Regions from separate parts of the Streptomyces nigra genome, predicted to be linked through region 3. Evidence: riboswitches for the same ligand, from Rfam matches in the RefSeq annotation. Region 3 holds a riboswitch; each other region holds the start of a gene.
What was found. Region 3 has a riboswitch for cyclic di-AMP ahead of DC008_RS35865 (C40 family peptidase). Riboswitches for the same ligand answer to the same signal wherever they lie in the genome.
Positions count from the first base shown of each region.

Region 1 (6,439 bases), 3.7 Mb from region 3:
GCCGTCCTCTGGACCTGACACCGGCCGAAGGACCGGCCACCGCGAGGTGGTTCCGTACGGCTCCGGCGGCGACCGCCAGCCATACCGCCACCGAGATCCACATCAGGACCTCGCCGGGAACCTCCAGCCACGGGACGTCCAGGGTGGCGGCGACGGAGAGCATCGCCGCCGCCGACATGCCCATCGTGAAGACGGTCGCCCAGCGGCGTACGTCGTGGCGCGGGCGCGGCCGGGCGATCTCGCCGACGAGCATGACCACGTACCAGGCGGCGTCCAGGGCGACCAGGGCGTAGGTCACCGTGCGCAGCACGTCGAAGTCGTCCTCGTTCCACAGGTACAGGGCGCGGCTGTCGGCGGCGAGGAGCCGGGCGCCGGCCAGCGCGGAGATCGCGAGCGCGCCGCCCGCCACCCAGTGGTCCCCGGCTCCGCGGACGATCTCCCGCCGGTCGAAGCGGGTGAGGGCCACGGCGTACAGGAGCAGGCCGAGCCAGAACAGCACCAAGGCCGCGTGCGCGAGCCAGGCCGCCCCCGCCGTGGCGGCCAGCGTGGCCGCGAGGACGGCGAGACCCTGCGTGGCCACGCAGCCGAGGAAGACGGAGCCCGGCATCCCGGGCCGCCAGTGGCGTACGACGACGTAGAGCAGGGCCGGCCAGAGCACGAACGCCAGGGCCAGCAGCGTCTCGGCGAGCACCTGCCGGCCTGCCAGGGCGAAGCGGGTGCCCAGGACGGCCGTCGCGGCGACGGCGCAGAGCGAGGCCGGGGTGACCGCCTCCCTCAGCCACTCGGAGCGGTGCCACAGGAGCCGGGCGAGGAAGTCGCAGGCCAGGGCCAGCCACGCGACGCATGCCAGGACCAGGGCGATCCGGGACAGGGTCGCGTAGCCCGTCTCGTGCAGGGCCACCGAGATGATGCCGGTCGCCATGACCGAGGCGCCGGCTGCGGGGGGACGTCGCGACCACCAGAGGGGCAGGGGGGACGCGGACGCGGGTGTGGCGGCGGGCATGGGCCGATGCTAAGGAGCGCGGCACGGGCGCGCGGGTGGGGGCGCGCGCGGAGGGTGGGTGAATCGGCGGGGGCGACGGAACCCACCGGAGGTCAGACGCGCTCCAGCGGCCGATGCGGCCCGTCCGGCAGCTCCACCTCGATCGCGTCGCCGGGGTGGACCACACCGCCCTCCGCGACGACGCCCATGATCCCGGCCTTGCGCACGAGACGGCCGGCCTCGTCGCGCCCCACGACCCGCTTGAGCAGCCCGTCCTGGAAGTGGTCGATCTGCAGGCACGGGTTCCGCAGCCCGGTCACCTCCACCACGGCCTCGGCGCCGATGCGCAGCAGCGTGCCCACCGGCAGGGCGAGCAGGTCGAGGCCGCGTGTGGTGACGTTCTCGCCGAGCTCGCCGGGCGTCACCCGGAAACCCGCCTCGGCCAGCTCACCGAACAGCTCCTCGTGGATGAGGTGCACCTGGCGAAGATTCGGCTGGGTGGGGTCCTGGGCGACCCGCGAGCGGTGCTTCACCGTCACCCCGGCGTGGACGTCCCCGTCGACGCCCAGGCCGGCGAGGAGCGTGATGCTCTCCCGGTTCGGCTTCGTGAACGAGTACACCTCGTTCCTGCTGACCGCCGTCACGACCCCCGTCATGGTCACGGGCCCCCTCCCCTTTGCCGCTGGCCGCTGGCCGCTGGCCGCTGTCCGCTGTCCGCTGTCCGCTGTCCGTCAGGCCGGACGGACGATGCTGTGGATCGACGACTCGCCGTCGTAGAAGATCGACTCCTCGCGCACGTACGTGCCGGGCTTCGGGGCGTGGATCATCATGCCGTTGCCGATGTAGAGGCCCACGTGGGTGATGTCGTCGTAGAAGAAGACCAGGTCACCGGGCTGGGCGCTGGACACGGGGACCGTCGTGCCGGCGTTCACCTGGTCGTAGGTCACGCGCGGGATGTCGACCCCGGCGGCCTTCCACGCGGCCTGGGTGAGGCCGGAGCAGTCGTAGGAGTCCGGGCCGGTGGCGCCCCAGACGTACGGCTTGCCGATCTGCGTGCGGGCGAAGGACAGCGCCTTCTGCGCCTTGGTGGCGTACGACGCGTCCGGCGCGGTGGTGCCCTGCTCCTGGCTCTCCTGTTCCTGCTGCCGCGCGGCCTCCTCGCGCTTGCGCTCGGCCTCCGCCTGCTGCTGCGCCAGCTCCTCCGCCTTGCGGGCGGCCTCCTCCTGCTTGCGCTTCTCGATCGCGGCGAGGCGGGCCTTCTCCTGCGCGGTCAGCTCGGAGAGCAGTTGGCGGGCGTCCGCGAGCTTCTTCTGGACGGTGGACTTGGCCGTCCGCAGGTCCTTCTGCGACTCGGTGAGCGTCTCGAGGCTCTGCGTGGCCTCCTGCCGCTTCTTCATCGTCGCGGACTGCTGGGTGAAGTAGTCGTCGACCGATTCCTTCTGACGTCCCGTCATACGGTCCATCAGCTGGGACTGGTCGAAGTAGTCCTGAGGGGTGTCCGCGAGGAGGAACGTCGCGGTGTCCGGGGCGGTGGCGCCGGTGCGGTACTGGGCGGCGGCGTTGCGGCCCAGCTGCTCGCGCGCGTCGTTGAGCTTCTGCGTGCGCCGGGCGACGTCGTCGAGGAGGGTGTCGACCCGCTTGCGCTGCTTGGTCGTCTTCTCCTTGGCCGCGTTGTACTTCTCGGTGGCCGACTCCGCCTGGCGGTAGAGATCGTCGACCTTCTTCTCGACCTCCTCGAGGCTCGGCCGGTCGTCGGAGGACGGGCTCGCCTGAGCGGTCTGGGACAGCAGGGCCACGGACGTGAGGGCCGCGGTGGCCAGCGCGGGGGTCCGTATGCCTGCCACGCGCGTACCGGAGGGACGCGACTTGCGGTGCGACGCCAAGGGAGGCGACTCCTTCCGTGCTCCGCCTACCGAGTTAGCTGTCGGGTTCGGGCGGGTGGTTCGGAAGGGTTGCCCTACGGCCGTTCCCTGGACGGGAAGTCGGGCCGATTCACCCCGGGTTCGGTGGGTCCCCGGCTCCGGATGAACCGGACTCGGCGGAGGCCGTGCGGCCCGGCGTCGATCGCCGGTGGGGGTCGTACGGCCTGCCCGGCACGGTAGCCAACTGGTGTGGCCGCTGTGAAGGTTGATGTGCGATATGCCCGATACATTTTCGTGACCTTCGGTCAGGGGAGTGGGTCGAGGACGCTCCGACGGATGATCGGTCCGCGTTGGCGACCATTCACCCTCTTTGTGTGTGGTGCGCCGGTACTGGGGATTGATCCAGGTCGGTGTGTGGCGTGATGGGGTGACTTCGGACGGTCACCGGGTGATCGCGGGTGGAGGCGGGCCGCGGACCGGAGGGTGTGATGTTCTCGGGACGGCGGCCGGTTGTCGGTGGGGCCGCCTAGACTCGGAGAGCGATGAGCAGCCTCTTTGACGACAGCTTCCTGGCGGACCTCCAGGCCCCACGGGCCCACGGGGAAGAGCACCCGCCACCGCCCGAGGACGATCACACTCCGGAGTCGATCCCGGACGATCTGTTCGGCGGGAAGTTCGACGTGCCGCCGGACCGTGACGCGTACTACCGGGACGGTGCCCCGCGCCCGGCCCTCGACGCCGCCGCGCTGCTGGAGGGGCTCAACGAGAACCAGCGCGCGGCCGTCGCCCACTCCGGCACCCCGCTGCTCATCGTCGCCGGTGCCGGGTCCGGCAAGACGCGCGTGCTCACGCACCGCATCGCGTACCTGCTCGGCGAGCGGAACGTGCATCCGGGCCAGATCCTGGCGATCACCTTCACCAACAAGGCCGCCGGCGAGATGAAGGAGCGCGTCGAGCAGCTCGTCGGACCGCGGGCGAACGCGATGTGGGTGATGACCTTCCACAGCGCCTGCGTCCGCATCCTGCGCCGGGAGAGCAAGAAGCTCGGGTTCACGTCGTCGTTCTCGATCTACGACGCCGCCGACAGCAAGCGGCTGATGGCGCTGGTGTGCCGGGACCTCGATCTCGACCCGAAGCGGTACCCGCCCAAGTCGTTCAGCGCCAAGATCAGCAATCTGAAGAACGAGCTGATCGACGAGGAGGACTTCGCCGCCCAGGCCACCGACGGGTTCGAGAAGACCCTCGCCCAGGCGTACGCGCTCTACCAGTCGCGGCTGCGCGAGGCCAACGCCCTCGACTTCGACGACCTGATCATGACGACGGTCAACCTGCTGCGCGCCTTCCCGGACGTCGCCGAGCACTACCGCCGCCGCTTCCGTCATGTGCTGGTGGACGAGTACCAGGACACCAACCACGCGCAGTACGCGCTGGTGCGCGAGCTGGTCGGCACCTCCGAGCACCCCGTCGACGTGCCCCCCGAGGCCGAGGTCCCGCCCGCCGAGCTGTGTGTGGTGGGTGACGCCGACCAGTCGATCTACGCCTTCCGCGGCGCCACCATCCGCAACATCCTCCAGTTCGAGGAGGACTACCCGGACGCGACGACGATCCTGCTGGAGCAGAACTACCGCTCCACCCAGACCATCCTCAGCGCCGCCAACGCCGTCATCGAGCGCAACGAGTCCCGCCGGCCCAAGAACCTGTGGACCAACGCGGGCGCCGGCGCACGCATCACCGGCTACGTCGCGGACACCGAGCACGACGAGGCGCAGTTCGTCGCCGAGGAGATAGACCGTCTCACCGACGCGGGCGAGGCCAAGGCCGGCGACGTCGCCGTCTTCTACCGGACGAACGCACAGTCCCGTGTCTTCGAGGAAGTCTTCATCCGCGTCGGACTGCCCTACAAGGTCGTCGGCGGTGTGCGCTTCTACGAGCGCAAGGAGGTCCGGGACGTCCTCGCCTACCTGCGGGTCCTCGCCAACCCCGAGGACACCGTCCCGCTGCGCCGGATCCTCAACGTCCCCAAGCGGGGCATCGGCGACCGCGCCGAGGCCATGATCGACGCCCTGTCGCAGCGGGAGAAGATCAGCTTCCCGCAGGCCCTGCGCCGCGTCGACGAGGCCTACGGCATGGCCGCGCGGTCCACGAACGCCGTCAAGCGGTTCAACACGCTGATGGAGGAGCTGCGCACGATCGTCGAGTCCGGCGCCGGCCCGGCGACGGTCCTGGAGGCCGTGCTCGAACGGACCGGCTATCTGGCCGAGTTGCAGGCCTCCACCGACCCGCAGGACGAGACCCGCATCGAGAACCTCCAGGAACTCGCGGCCGTCGCCCTGGAGTTCGAGCAGGAGTCGGCCGAAGGCGAGGAGTCCGGCGGGCTCGCCGCCTTCCTGGAGCGGGTCGCGCTTGTCGCCGACTCCGACCAGATCCCGGACGAGGAGGAGGACGGCTCCGGGGTCATCACCCTGATGACCCTCCACACCGCCAAGGGCCTGGAGTTCCCGGTCGTCTTCCTCACCGGCATGGAGGACGGCGTGTTCCCGCACATGCGCGCCCTCGGCGAGACCAAGGAGCTGGAGGAGGAGCGGCGGCTCGCGTACGTCGGCATCACGCGGGCGCGGGAGCGGCTGTATCTGACGCGCTCCGCGATGCGCAGCGCCTGGGGCCAGCCGTCGTACAACCCGCCCTCCCGGTTCCTGGAGGAGATCCCGGCCATGCACGTGGACTGGAAGCGGACGGGCGGGAGTTCGCCGCTGTCGTCCGGTCCGGCCGGCGGTGTGGCGGCGTCGCTGTCCTCGTCCCGCTCGCGCTCCTCGGCGTCGGGCGCGTCCGGCTTCGCGACGCGCCGCACCTCGGAGAAGCCTGTCGTGCAGCTGGCGGTGGGGGACCGGGTCACCCACGACCAGTTCGGGCTCGGCACGGTGATGGCGGTGAAGGGCACGGGCGCGAACGCCGAGGCGACGATCGACTTCGGCGACGTCAAGCCGAAGCGGCTGCTGCTGCGGTACGCGCCGGTGGAGAAGCTGTAGCGCCTCGCCGGCGGGGCTGCGGCTCCTCGCCGGCGGCTCAGCTGCTCAGCTGCGGACATGAGACGGCCCCCGTCGGACGGACGGGGGCCGGGCGTTCCGGATGCGGCGCGGGTAGGGGGCTGGGGCTCTACGACGGGTCGAGGCCGTGGCTGCGCAGCCAGGACAGCGGGTCTATCGCCGAACCCCCGCCGGGCCGGACCTCGAAGTGCAGGTGCGGACCCGTGGAGTTGCCGGAGTTCCCGGAGTACGCGATGGGGTCACCGGCCTTGACGGTCGTACCGGAGGCGACCCGGTAGGTGGAGAGGTGGCAGTACCACGTCTCCGTGCCGTCCTTCGCGGTCACGATCATCATGTTGCCGTAGGCGCTGTTCCACTGGGTGCGGACCGTGCCGTCGGTCGCGGCCAGCACCGTGGTGCCGTACGAGACCGGGAAGTCGATGCCCGAGTGGACCGACATCCAGTTGATGCCGGACTGGCCGTAGTAGGCGCTGAGGCCGTGCTGGGCGACGGGGACCGCGAACTTCGGGCGCAGCCGCTCCTTGCGGGCCGCCTCCTCGGCGGCCTTCCGC
Region 1 is NZ_CP029043.1:4,561,675-4,568,113, forward strand. It holds gene DC008_RS21300 (hypothetical protein) at 1-18, shown strand, start outside; gene DC008_RS21305 (tellurite resistance/C4-dicarboxylate transporter family protein) at 1-1,003, opposite strand, end outside; gene DC008_RS21310 (MOSC domain-containing protein) at 1,096-1,638, opposite strand; gene DC008_RS21315 (C40 family peptidase) at 1,714-2,865, opposite strand; cyclic di-AMP (ydaO/yuaA leader) riboswitch at 2,874-3,033, opposite strand; gene pcrA (DNA helicase PcrA) at 3,387-5,870, shown strand; gene DC008_RS21325 (M23 family metallopeptidase) at 5,998-6,439, opposite strand, start outside.
Region 1: linked by a shared signal. The riboswitch ahead of DC008_RS21315 (C40 family peptidase) and the one ahead of DC008_RS35865 (C40 family peptidase) in region 3 are both predicted to bind cyclic di-AMP.

Region 2 (6,439 bases), 130 kb from region 3:
CGGGTCCAGCTCGCGCAGCGCGTAGACGACGTCGACCAGGTCCTCGTCGCTCTCGCCCATGCCCGCGATCAGCCCCGAGCAGGCGGACAGACCGGCCGCGTGCGCCTTGTTCACCGTGTCCACCCGATCGGCGTACGTGTGGGTGGTCGTGATCTCCCCGTACGTGGACTCCGAGGTGTTGAGATTGTGGTTGTAGGCGTCCGCGCCGGCCTCGCGCAGGCGCTCCGCCTGCCCGTCCGAGAGCAGCCCGAGGCAGGCGCACACCTCGACGCCCTCGTTGCCGTCCTTGATGGCCTTGATGGTCTCCGAGACCCGGTCCACGTCCCGGTCGGTCGGGCCGCGCCCGGATGCCACGAGGCACACCCGCTTGGCGCCACCCGCCAATCCGGCGGCCGCGGCCTGGGACGCCTCGTCCGGCTTCAGCCAGGTGTACTTGAGGATCCCGGCGGTGGAGCCGAGCCGCTGCGAACAGTAGGAGCAGTCCTCCGGGCACAGGCCCGACTTGAGGTTGACGAGATAGTTCAGCTTCACCCGCCGGCCGAACCACTTCCGGCGCACCTTGCCGGCCGCGGCCACCACGTCGAGCAGGTCGTCGTCGGAAGTGGCGAGAACGGCGAGCGCTTCCTCGCGGGTCGGCAGCTCGCGCCGAAGCCCCTTGTCCACCAGCGTGTTCAGCAGGTCCATGGGAGCTGATCCTGACGTACGGAGGGGGCCGGAGCCAAGGTGAGTTTGCACAACCCTGTCGATTCGATGTGTGGGTATTGCCACACCGTGGGCGGCGGTCCCGGCCGCTAGTGTCTGTGCACTGCCTACAAAAGCCCGGAGGAGCCATGGCGTTCGGCTGGATCGACGGACAGGCGGACCAGCGCCGCCGCGCCGGACTGGTACGGACCCTGCGGCCCCGCCCCGCCGACTCCCCGCTCCTCGACCTCGCGAGCAACGACTACCTGGGCCTGGCCCGGAACCCCGAGGTCGTCGAGGGCGCCGCGCGCGCCGCGCGCACCTGGGGCGGCGGCGCGACCGGCTCACGGCTCGTCACCGGTACGACGGAGCTGCACACGGAGCTGGAGGACGAGCTGGCCCGCTTCTGCGGCTTCGAGGCGGCGCTCGTCTTCTCCTCCGGCTACGCGGCCAACCTCGCCGCGGTCACCGCGCTCGCGCCGCACGGCTCGCTGATCGTGTCGGACGCGGGCAACCACGCCTCGCTCATCGACGGCTGCCGCCTGTCCCGGGGCACCACGCAGGTCGCCGCCCACGCCGACCCGGACGCCGTCCGCAAGGCGCTGCGCACGCACGACGGCCCCGCCGTGGTCGTCTCCGACACCGTCTTCTCGGTCGACGGCGACGCCGCCCCGCTGGCCGCCTACGCCGATGTGTGCCGGGAGCACGGCGCCGGGCTGGTCGTGGACGACGCGCACGGTCTCGGCGTCCTCGGCGACGGCGGCCGGGGTGCCCCGTACGCGGCGGGGCTCGCGGGCGCGCCGGACGTCGTCGCGACCGTCACGCTCTCCAAGTCGCTCGGCAGCCAGGGCGGTGCCGTGCTGGGGCCCGCCCGGGTGATCGACCATCTGGTCAACGCGGCGCGGACGTTCATCTTCGACACCGGTCTCGCCCCGGCGGCGGCGGGCGCGGCCCTGGCGGCGCTGCGGCTGCTGGACCGGGAGCCCGAACGGGCCGCGCGGGCCCGCGCGGTGGCGGGCGAACTGCACACCCGGCTGACGGCCGCGGGTCTGGAAGCGGTGCGTCCGGACGCCGCGGTCGTCTCCGTGCGGGCGCCGTCCCCGGAGGGGGCCGTGCGGTGGGCCGCCGACTGCCGTGCGGCGGGTCTCGCCGTGGGCTGCTTCCGTCCGCCTTCCGTGCCGGACGGCGTCTCACGGCTGCGGCTGACCGCCCGCGCGGACCTCTCCGAGGGGCAGATCGAACGCGCTGTACAGGTCATCGGTACGACACGACCATGAGTCGGCGTGACACGGCCGGGCGGAACCGGGACGGGCAGAAACGATCAGAAATGGTCAGGACTGGAGTGCGGCCGTGAAGCCCGCCCAGCTCTCGGGGAGAAGAGCAGCGCGGGGCCGGCCGGATCCTTGGAGTCGCGCACGGCCAGCAGGCCGGTCCAGGGGCCCGCGTGCGGCCGGGCCGTCTCGACGCAGTTGTTCGCCCCGGTGCTGTAACTGCTGCGCAGCCATCGTGCGTCCGGGAGTTCGGTGCTCGACCTGAGGTTCCGAGGCAGTGCGGTCATGGTGCCTCCTTACGCGCCGCCACCTATCGCGGCGATGTGATCCAGCGATTCCTCGGGCGAAAGGGCGTGGAGCCGAAGGGTGTCGAAGGCCTCCGTGTAGGCCTGGAGGTCTTCTTTCCGTTCGAGATAGAGGCTACTCGTCAAGTGGTCGAGAACAACCACGTCCAGATCAGAAGTGCTCGAAAATGAGAAGATAACGAAAGGCCCGGTGACGCCGACATGCTCACCGGCCGTGAACGGCAGCACCTGCAGGGTGACTTGGGGCAGCCGCGCCGCCTCCACCAGCCGCTCCAGCTGGCGCCGCATCACCTCGGGGCCTCCGACCTCCCGGCGCAGCACCGCCTCGTCCAGCACCGCGCTGAACCGCAGCGGCGGATCGGCCCGCAGCACCTCCTGCCTGGCCAGCCGCACCGCGACCAACGCGTCGATCCGGTCGTCGGTGCCGTCGTCCGTCCCGCCGGTCGCCGCCCGGGTCACCGCCCGCGCGTACTCGGGCGTCTGCAACAGGCCGGGCACCACGGACGTCTCCAGCGTGCGCATCGCGCGGGCCTGGGACTCCAGACTGATGAAATCCCGGTACGCCGGCGGCAGGACCCCGCGGTAGGCGTGCCACCAGTGGTGCCGCCCGGCGCCGTCGGAGCCGGCCAGCGCCAGCAGCACCTCCCGGAGCCGCGCGTCCCGGACACCGTAGGCGTCGAGCAGTAAGCGCACATCGGCCGGTTTCACCCCGCTGGCACCGGTCTCGATACGGCTCACCTTGGACTGGTGCCAGCCCACCAGGCGGGCCGCCTCCCCACTGGTGAGCCCGGTCCCGGTGCGTAACGCACGCAGTTCCGCGCCCAGTTTCCGGCGGCGTACCGCCGGGCCGTGCTGCATGGGCAACTCCTTACTCCGACCGGGCCGCCCAAATACGGTCTGCCGTCGCAGAGTTCACCGCTTCGAGCGACAGATATATGCATATCTTGGCGGATCGCCACCCGTGACCGCCGCGGTGATGGCAGTCTGGCGGCGAAGCACCAGTCCGGGACCGTACTCGAACCCTCCGCTCCGTGTCGGACTGCGGTCCCGTGGGAAAGGGACGACGTCGCCATGGCAGACCATCTGGAAGCATCCGTCACTCTGCCGAGCGATCCCGCCTCGGTCTCCGCGGCCCGGTCCTATGTGGTCACCACACTCGCCGAGTGGGGACTGCCGTCGGACACGGACACGGCGGACACCATCCGGCTCATCGTCTCCGAACTCACCACGAACGCGGTACAGCACACCCTGGGGCAGTCGCCCACCTTCACGGTGGACCTCGAGCTCGACCGTGACGAGCAGCTGCGCATCGGGGTGACCGACAGTCATCCCCGGTTCCCCAAACGGCTTCCGGCCGCCGTCCAGCAGGACAACGGCCGGGGCATGGTGATCATTCGCTGGCTGACCGCCGAGTGCGGCGGCCGGCTCCGGGTGTGGCCGACCCGTGAGGGCGGCAAGACGGTCTCCATCGAGCTGCCGTGGACCGTACCGGCCTCGCCGGTCACGGTCGCGACGCCGCAGGACACCCCCTAGAAGCGCCGCGTGGCGCCGCACCGGGCGCCATGCGGCCCGCTCCGCCCCCGTCGGCCCCGGGAGGCCCCGGAGGCGCCGGAGTGCCCGGCCCGTGCCGGACGCCCTCCGCGCCCCGGGAGGGCGCCGGCGGGGGTGGGGGCGCCGTCGGCGCCCCCACGAGGGTCACTTGACCCGGCCGTACCAGACGCTCCTGGTCCAGATCTTCTGCAGCCGGACCACGTCACCGCTCTTGGGGGAGTGCCAGATCTTGCCCTTACCCGCGTAGATGCCCACGTGGTAGACGTACGACCCCGAGTGGAAGAAGACCAGGTCCCCCGCCTTGCGGTTCGAGGCGGAGATGTGGCGGGTCTTGTTGTACTGCTGGGCCGCCGTGCGCGGCAGCTTCTTGCCGGCCTTCTTGAACGAGTACAGCGTGAGCCCGGAGCAGTCGAACCGGTTCGGCCCCGTGGCGCCCCACTTGTACGGGGAGCCCTTCTTCGAGGCCGCGATCTGAAGTGCCTTCGTCGCCGGCGTGGCGGCCTGCGCCTCCGAGGCGAGACCGGGCGTCACGATCGAGCCGCCCACCGCGGCGAGAGTGAGGGCCGAGGCCGTACCGGCCCTGGCCATGAGCGACGGGACACGATTGAGCGCAGTCATGCGCAACCCTTCGTCAGCCGCCTGTGAAGGATGACCTGTCGGATTCGGGCTGGCGAAGTTGCCCGGCCGCAATGTCGCGGCTTCACCCCAAGGGTTGCTCGGTTCGAACGAACGTCCGTACCGGCGACCCGTCTTGCTCGGGTCCTCCACTCCTGCCGATCCACTCCTGTCGACCGGTCATCCGGGCGGCGGCAGGACTCGGCGTCCGCCCGGATCGCCCCGCCGCTGCGGCGGGGTCTTGTCGTCAGTCAGGGATCTTGGCGCACGGAAGAACGAAAATCCCAACGGAACCGGGGATTTGTGGTGTTACTCACCACTCACCCGTTCGGGTGGACGCTACTGCGTTCGAGGTCGTCGCCGGATACCCGACGAGCCCCGGACCAGCGGCGGAAGGCTCAACCCGGGCTGTGCGTCCCGTCCCTGACGCAAGCCGTACGAGCGCGTGGACGGAGTGCGGAATACGCCGATGGGGGGTACGCCATTCGGTCCGTTTCGGCGCGTCGGCGGACGTTCCGAGCCGGGCGGCGTGCCCGGGACGCGGCTGTGGCGCCGTCAACTGTCGGAGCGCGCCACCGGCGTGGCACGAGCCGTGCGGCGCCGCCCGTCCGGGACGCGCGGCGCACGCTCCAGCGCCCGTACGCACGGTCCCGTCCCGCCCGACGCCGCGTCAGCGCCGGCGCGCCCCGGGGTGACGGCCGATCAACTCGTCCGCCGGAACCGGGACGTACGGCCGTTCGCGTGGTCACGGCCGCCGGAGACGCCGAGGCCGTGCGCCCCCGTCCGCTACAGCGGGGGCGCACGGCCGGTTCGCGGGGCCGGGTCAGGCGGCGGTGGCCGGTTCCCGGGCGGTGGTCGGCTCCGGGCTGGTGCCGTCGGCCTTGAGGCGGTCTCCGAGGAGGACCGCGCCGAGGCCGACGGCGGCCCACCAGGTCAGGGTGAGGGCGGGGCCGACCGCCGCGGCGCCGTCGAAGAAGGACACCGACCGCAGCAGGGTCGTGCCCGCGCCCGGCGGCAGCCACTGGCCGATGGTGCCGACCGGCTCCGGCAGCATCCGGGGCGCCGACGCCGCCCCGGAGAACGGGTTGCCGATCAGCATGACGGTGGCGGCCATCAGGCCGACGCCGGCCGGTCCGAGGAGGGCGGCGAGCCCGGCGACGGCGGCGCTCACGGCGAGGGTCATCAGCGCGAACACCCCGGCCTCCGCCCACCAGTCACCGGTGATCACACCCAGCCAGCTGTGCGCCAGCGCGGCGGCGATCAGGCCGATCAGGGCTGCGACGCCCGCGAGAGCGCCCGCGGCGCCCAGACCGCGCAGCCCCAGCAGGGTGACGGCGGCCCCCGCCGCCAGGCCCGCGAGGGCGAGCGGCAGCACGCTGGAGTTCAGGGCCGCCCCGCGCGGGTCCTCCTCGGGTGCGGGCACCACGTCGACGGTCTCCACCTGCGTCCCCTCGGCGGCCGCCTGTCCGGCCACCGCCTGCTGCAGCAGCTGGGCCACGGCCGGGCTCGCGGCGGACGCGGTCAGCAGCTTCGGCCCCTGGGGTGTCACCACGACCGCGCCGTACACGTCCCGGTCCTCGATGGCCTCGCGGGCGGCCGGCTCGTCGGCGTAGCGGTGCACGTCGAACGCGCCGTCGTGGGCGGACAGCTGTCGCTCCACCTGCGTCACGGCCGCGGCGGGCCCCGCCACGCCGAGCGGGAGGTCGCGCGGCGCGGTGCGGGCGGCCGGCCAGGCGAACGCCCACAGGGCGAGGGCGGCCAGTACGGGGACGAGCACGACCACCGCGACCAGGCGCCGGGGTGCGGGCTTCCTGGGCGGTGTGGCGGACGGCGAGGACATGGGATCTCCCGTGATCTCAAAAAGAAGGATCGTTCGTTTTTGGTGAGTCCACCGTGCTCCCCGATGTCGATGCTTGTCAAGAAGGAATGTTCGTTTTAGCTTGAGGGCATGGCCCGCGTATCCCAGGAACACCTCGACGCACGCCGCCGCCAGATCCTCGACGGCGCCGCCCTCTG
Region 2 is NZ_CP029043.1:949,750-956,188, reverse strand. It holds gene bioB (biotin synthase BioB) at 1-684, opposite strand, end outside; gene DC008_RS04400 (8-amino-7-oxononanoate synthase) at 831-1,958, shown strand; partial or broken gene DC008_RS04395 (DUF397 domain-containing protein) at 2,013-2,239, opposite strand; gene DC008_RS04390 (helix-turn-helix domain-containing protein) at 2,249-3,115, opposite strand; gene DC008_RS04385 (ATP-binding protein) at 3,329-3,790, shown strand; gene DC008_RS04380 (C40 family peptidase) at 3,953-4,426, opposite strand; cyclic di-AMP (ydaO/yuaA leader) riboswitch at 4,430-4,627, opposite strand; gene DC008_RS04375 (ABC transporter permease) at 5,247-6,263, opposite strand; gene DC008_RS04370 (TetR/AcrR family transcriptional regulator) at 6,372-6,439, shown strand, end outside.
Region 2: linked by a shared signal. The riboswitch ahead of DC008_RS04380 (C40 family peptidase) and the one ahead of DC008_RS35865 (C40 family peptidase) in region 3 are both predicted to bind cyclic di-AMP.

Region 3 (6,439 bases):
GTCCCCAAGCGGGCGGACATCCGGCTGACCTGCGTCGGCACCGGACTGTTCGCCGCACGCAAGACCGCCGAACCCGACCAGATCGACGGCCGGTACGGCGACACCGGGCATCCGTGGGAACCGGTCCCGGTGCCCGACCGGATCGGCAAGTCGGTGCAGGAGTACGTCACCCTGGCCGGACTGGCGTACGCCGCCTTCGACTTCGCGGAGGACGAGGACGGCATCTGGTGGTTCCTGGAGTGCAACCAGGGGGGTCAGTTCGGCTTCGTCGAGCTGGAGACCGGGCAGCCGATCGCGGCCGCGGTCGCCCACTGGCTGGCGCTGCAGCGCCGCCCGGACCGGCGCGGCAAGGAAGCCGGCATCGGGCGCCCCTGAGCCCTTACGACCACCCACGACCGCACCCCCGACACACCACGGCGTCGGGGGTGCGGTCGTCTCACGCGGGCCGGATCGCGCTGTGGATCGCGTCCTCGCCGGCGTAGTGGATGGACTCCTCGCGGATGACCGTGCCGGGGCCGGGGGCGTGGATCATCATGCCGTTGCCGGAACAGATGCCGACGTGACCGGCGTGGTACAGGACCAGGTCGCCGGGCTCCAGGTCCGTGAGCGCCACGCCCTGACCGGCGGTGGCCTGCTCCTGGGCGGTGCGGGGGAGCGCGATACCGGCGGCCTTCCAGGCGGCCTGGGTGAGGCCGGGGCCGTCGTAGGTGTTCGGTCCCGTCGTGCCCCAGACACAGGGCTTGCCGATCTGAACCCGGGCGAACTCCAGGGCCCGCAGGGCCCGGCTGTCCTGCGGGGCCGCAGGGGTCGGAGCGACCGCCGGATAGCTGCCGGTCTGGTCCACGGCCGGGAAGCCACCCGTCTGCGCGACCGCCGGATAGCTGCCGCTCTGGTCCACGGCGGGGAAGCTACCGGTCTGACCGACAGCCGGGAAACTCCCGGTCTGCGAGACCATCGGGAAGCTCCCGGACTGGTCCACCATCGGGAACCCAGCGGTCCGGTCGACCACAGGGAAGCTCCCGGTCCGGTCGACCGCCGGGAAGCCGCCGGTCTGGTCCACCATCGGGAACCCAGCGGTCTGGTCGACCACAGGGAAGCTCCCGGTCCGGTCGACCGCCGGGAAGCCGCCGGTCTGGTCCACCATCGGGAACCCAGCGGTCCGGTCGACCACAGGGAAGCTCCCGGTCTGGTCGACCGCCGGGAAGCCGCCGGTCTGGTCGACAGCCGGGAAGCTCCCCGTCTGACCGGCCGCAGTCGCGGAGAAGCCCGCGTCAGGCACGCCGTACCCCTGAGAGGCACCCAACTCCGACCCGGCGACAGGAGTTGCCGTGAGATAGGCAGCCGAGGCGGCCGAAGTCTCCGAGGGCTGCCCCGCCCAAGCCGTCGACCCCGGTGGAACCGTCGTCAGATCGGCGGGGCTCTGCGCCTCCAGGGCGTCCCACTGGTTCTGCGCAGAAGCAGGCGCAGCGGCAGCAGCAGGGACGGCGGCCGCCGGCGCCTCGATCGCCGCCAAGGACCGCCCGGTGTACGCCGACAGCAACTCACGCGCCTGCGACAACTTCCGCTGGCTGCGCTCCTTGGTCGTACGCAGGGAGGCCCGCTGATCGACCTCACTCTGCACGGCAGGTGCGACGGGCGCCGCAGGCAGTGCGAGCGCGCCCCCCGCCTCACCCCCCGCGGGCAGAGCCGCCACAGGCCCCGCCGTCAGCTCACCGACAGCCGCCGAACGCGAGGCACCGGACGTCAACTCGGCGACAGGGGCACCCGATCCAGCAGGCAGCTCCAGAGCCGTACGCCCCGATATCTCGCGCGCCCCTTCACCCCCGCCCGACGGGCGCGCACCCCGCGCCGGGGCGGCGGGCCGTTCCGGCATCCGGTCCTTCGGCAGGGTGGCCGGCATCGTCGGACCGAGCTTGGACCGGGCGACGTCGAACCACTGCCGGGCCACGTCGTCGAGCGGGGCGGCGCCACGGCCGCGGTCACCGTCGCGTCCGGAGGCCGCCGGACCGCCCGCGCGCTTGCGCGGTCCTGTGGACGAGGCGCGGGTGGCGTTGAAGGTCCCCGTGTCGGTCTCGGCCCGGTCGTAGAGCGAACTGACCCGCCGGCTGACCTCCTCGCGGCTCGGCCCCTCGTCCGCCTGGGCGGCGCCGGTCGACTGGCCGAACAGGGCCACCGAGGTGAGGGCTGCTGCCGAGGCGAGCGCGGAGTTGCGCATGCCGGTGCGTTCCGGCGCCATGGGCGACGTGCTCCTTCCGTACTCCGCCTACCGAGTTAGCTGACGGGTTCGGGCGTTTCGCGTCGGAAGGTGTGCCCTACGACCCGGCCCGTCACGGCCTCGGGTCGATTCACCCCATGATTCGGTTGGGTCCTCGGCTCCGCGGCCCCGAAGGGCGCGCCGACTCGGCGGAGGTCGCACGTCCCGGCGGGGATCGCCGGAGTTCAACGCGCGTCCTGGGCGGTAACTTAGCCAACTTGTGTGCCTGCAGTGAAGATTGACGTGTGAAATGTCCGATACGTTTTTGTGACCTTCGACGCTTGTGACGGCGGCCGGCCGCCGTCGCCGCGCCATGTACCTGCGTGAATACGGAGGGTGGCGGCGCTCGCGATCCCCTCCGCCGCCCGGACGAGGTCTTGCCCAGCCCTCCGAAACACGTCACACTGGTACCGAACGAATGGTCGGTTGGGAAGCGGGAGCGATGACGACCTCACACTCCGCCGAGGCGCCCCCACAAGGGCCGCTTGAGGAGCACTTCGACGCGACGATCGCGCGCGACCAGCGCATCGAGCCGCGGGACTGGATGCCGGACGGCTACCGCAACACGCTGATCCGGCAGATCGCGCAGCACGCCCACTCGGAGATCATCGGCATGCAGCCGGAGGGGGAGTGGATCACCAAGGCGCCCTCGCTGCGCCGCAAGGCGATCCTCTTCGCCAAGGTGCAGGACGAGGCCGGACACGGTCTGTACCTGTACTCGGCGGCCGAGACCCTGGGCGCCGACCGCGCCGACCTGACCGAGCGGCTGATCGAGGGTCGCCAGAAGTACTCCTCGATCTTCAACTACCCCACGATGAGCTTCGCCGACGTCGGCGTGATCGGCTGGTTCGTGGACGGCGCCGCGATCTGCAATCAGGTACCGCTGTGCCGCAGCTCCTACGGGCCGTACGCGCGCGCGATGGTGCGGATCTGCAAGGAGGAGTCGTTCCACCAGCGGCAGGGCTACGAGCTGCTGATGACGATGATGCGCGGCACCGACGCCCAGCGTGAGATGGTCCAGGACGCGGTGAACCGCTGGTGGTGGCCCTCCCTGATGATGTTCGGCCCGCCCGACGACTCCTCGCCCAACTCGGCCCGCTCGATGGCCTGGAAGATCAAGCGGCACAGCAACGACGAGCTGCGCCGGCGCTTCGTCGACATGACGGTCCCGCAGGCCGAGAAGCTCGGCGTCACCCTGCCCGACCCGGAGCTGCGCTGGAACGCCGAGCGCGGCCACCACGACTTCGGCACGCCCGACTGGGACGAGCTGATGCGGGTCATCAAGGGTGACGGCCCGTGCAACGCACAGCGGATGGAACAACGCAGGAGCGCCCACGAAGAGGGCGCCTGGGTGCGGGAGGCGGCCACCGCCCACGCGGCCAAGCAGGCCGCCCGCGCGGAGAAGGGAGCGGTGGCATGAGCACCGGAAAGCAGGACTGGCCGCTGTACGAGGTGTTCGTCCGGGGCAAGCGCGGACTGAACCACGTCCACGTCGGCTCGCTGCACGCCGCCGACGACCGGATGGCGCTGACCCACGCCCGCGATCTGTACACGCGGCGCAACGAGGGCGTCAGCATCTGGGTCGTGCGCTCCGAGCACATCGCCGCCTCCACGCGCGACGAGAAGGACCCGTTCTTCGAGCCCAGCGCCGACAAGGTCTACCGCCACCCGACCTTCTACGACATCCCCGACGACGTCCCCCACATCTGAAGGAGAGGGCATGAGTGACGACCACGTCTATCTGACCCTCGCCGAGGGACACGAGGACGACACCCGCTGGGCCTACGGCACCGGCTTCGAGGACCCGCTGCACGGCGTCGACACCACCGTGCCGCACGACGTCGACGCCGCCGCCCTGGCCGCCCTGTGCGTCGCCCTCGGCGACGACGCGCTCGTCTCGGCGCAGCGCCTGGGGGAGTGGGTCACCCGCGCCCCCGAGCTGGAGGAGGAGGTCGCGCTCGCCAACATCGGCCTCGACCTGCTCGGCCAGGCCCGGCTGCTCTACTCCCGCGCCGGCCAGACCGACGGCACCGGTCGCGACGAGGACGCGTACGCCTACTTCCGTGACGCGGCCGACTTCCGCAACGTCCGCCTGGCCGAACTGCCCAACGGCGACTTCGCGTTCACGATCGTCCGGCTGCTGGTGCTGTCCAGCTGGCGGCTCGCGCACTTCGAGCGGCTGGCGTCCCACCCGGACCCCGTGCTCTCGGCGATCGCCACCAAGGGCGCCAAGGAACTGCGCTACCACCGGCAGTACGCCGCCGAGTGGGCGGTGCGCCTGGGCGACGGCACCGAGGAGTCCCACCGCCGTATGCGCCGTGCCCAGGAGCAGGTCGCGCCCTACCTGGGCGAGCTGTTCACCGCGTTCGACGTACGGCTGGAGGTCGTCGCCGACCTCAAGCAGGTCACCGACGCGGCCGGACTGCCGATGCCCGTGTACCGCCCGCTGCCCGGCTGCGGACGCGAGGGCGAGCACACCGAGCACCTCGCCCCGCTCCTCGCCGAGTTGCAGGGCGTCGCCCGCGCGCACCCGGAGGCGACATGGTGACGACGCTCCTCGACGCCCGGCGCGCCCGGCACATCGCCGCCCAGGTGCCGGACCCCGAGCTGCCCATGCTCACCCTCGCCGACCTGGGCGTCCTGCGGGACGTCGAGATCACCGAGGACGGCACGGTCGTCGCGAGCCTCACCCCGACCTACTCCGGCTGCCCGGCGATGGCCGAGATGCGGGCGGACGTCGCGGCACGTCTGCGCGCCGCCGGATACCCGCGCGTGGAGATCCGCACCGTCCTCGACCCGCCGTGGACCAGCGACTGGATCACCCCGGCCGGCCGCGCCAAGCTCGCCGAGCACGGCATCGCCCCGCCCGGCCCCGCGCCGCGCGGCGGCCCCGTCGCGCTCGTGCTGTCACCGACCCGGCACGCCGTGGCCTGCCCGCGCTGCGGCTCGGCGGACACCGAGGAGACCTCCCGGTTCGCCGCCACGTCCTGCAAGGCACTGTGGCGCTGCCGGGCCTGCAAAGAGCCGTTCGAGTACGTCAAGGAGATCTGATGGAAGGCCTCAGGGAAGCACAGACGGCCGCCGCGCCCGGCCCGCGCGCCCGCCGCCGTCCGGCCTTCCACAAGCTGCAGGTCGCCGCCGTGCAGCCGCTGTGCTCCGACGCGGTCGCCGTCAGCTTCGACATCCCGGACGGGCTGGCCGAGGAGTTCGCGTTCGCGCCCGGTCAGTCGCTGACGCTGCGCCGCGAGATCGACGGGCGCGACGAGCGGCGGTCGTACTCGATCTGCTCGCCCGTCGGCGCGCGTCCGCGCATCGGCGTACGGGTCGTGCCCGGCGGGCTGTTCTCGTCCTGGCTGGTCCACGACGTACAACCCGGCGACGTCGTCGAGGTGATGGCCCCCACCGGCGCCTTCACCCCCGACCTCGGCACCCCCGGCCACCATGTGCTGATCGCGGCGGGTTCCGGCATCACCCCGATGGTGTCCATCGCGGAGTCCGTCCTGGCCGCCGACCCCCGTTCGACGGTCACCCTCCTCTACGGCAACCGCCGCACGGACACGGTGATGTTCGCCGACGAGCTGGCCGATCTGAAGGACCTGTACCCGGCGCGGTTCCAGCTCGCCCATGTGCTCTCCCGCGAGCCGCGCGAGGCCGAGGTGCTGTCCGGGCGCATCGACGCCGAACGCCTCGCCACGCTCGTCGAGGCACTGGTCGACGTGCACACGGCCGACCACTGGTGGCTGTGCGGGCCGCACGGCATGGTGCGGGACGCGCAGCGGGTGCTGGCCGGCCTCGGCGTCCCGGACGAGCGTGTGCACCAGGAGCTCTTCTACGCCGACGACGAGCCGGTGCGCGAGGCGCGGCACGTGGAGAGCGGGCCGGAAGGCCCCGTCAGCCAGGTCACGATCACCCTCGACGGGCGCTCCACCACGGCGGCCCTGCCGCGCGACCGGACCCTGCTGGACGGCGCCCAGCAGACCCGCCCCGACCTGCCGTTCGCCTGCAAGGGCGGGGTCTGCGGCACCTGCCGGGCCCTGGTCACCGACGGCAAGGCGGACATGCGGCGCAACTTCGCGCTGGAGACCGCCGAGGTCGACGCGGGGTATGTGCTGACCTGCCAGTCGTACCCGGTCTCCGAGTCGCTGACCGTGGACTACGACAGCTGACGTCCGGCTGACGCAGACG
Region 3 is NZ_CP029043.1:820,236-826,674, reverse strand. It holds gene tgmB (ATP-grasp ribosomal peptide maturase) at 1-375, shown strand, start outside; gene DC008_RS35865 (C40 family peptidase) at 437-2,236, opposite strand; cyclic di-AMP (ydaO/yuaA leader) riboswitch at 2,245-2,416, opposite strand; gene paaA (1,2-phenylacetyl-CoA epoxidase subunit PaaA) at 2,697-3,674, shown strand; gene paaB (1,2-phenylacetyl-CoA epoxidase subunit PaaB) at 3,671-3,964, shown strand; gene paaC (1,2-phenylacetyl-CoA epoxidase subunit PaaC) at 3,975-4,802, shown strand; gene paaD (1,2-phenylacetyl-CoA epoxidase subunit PaaD) at 4,796-5,305, shown strand; gene paaE (1,2-phenylacetyl-CoA epoxidase subunit PaaE) at 5,305-6,420, shown strand.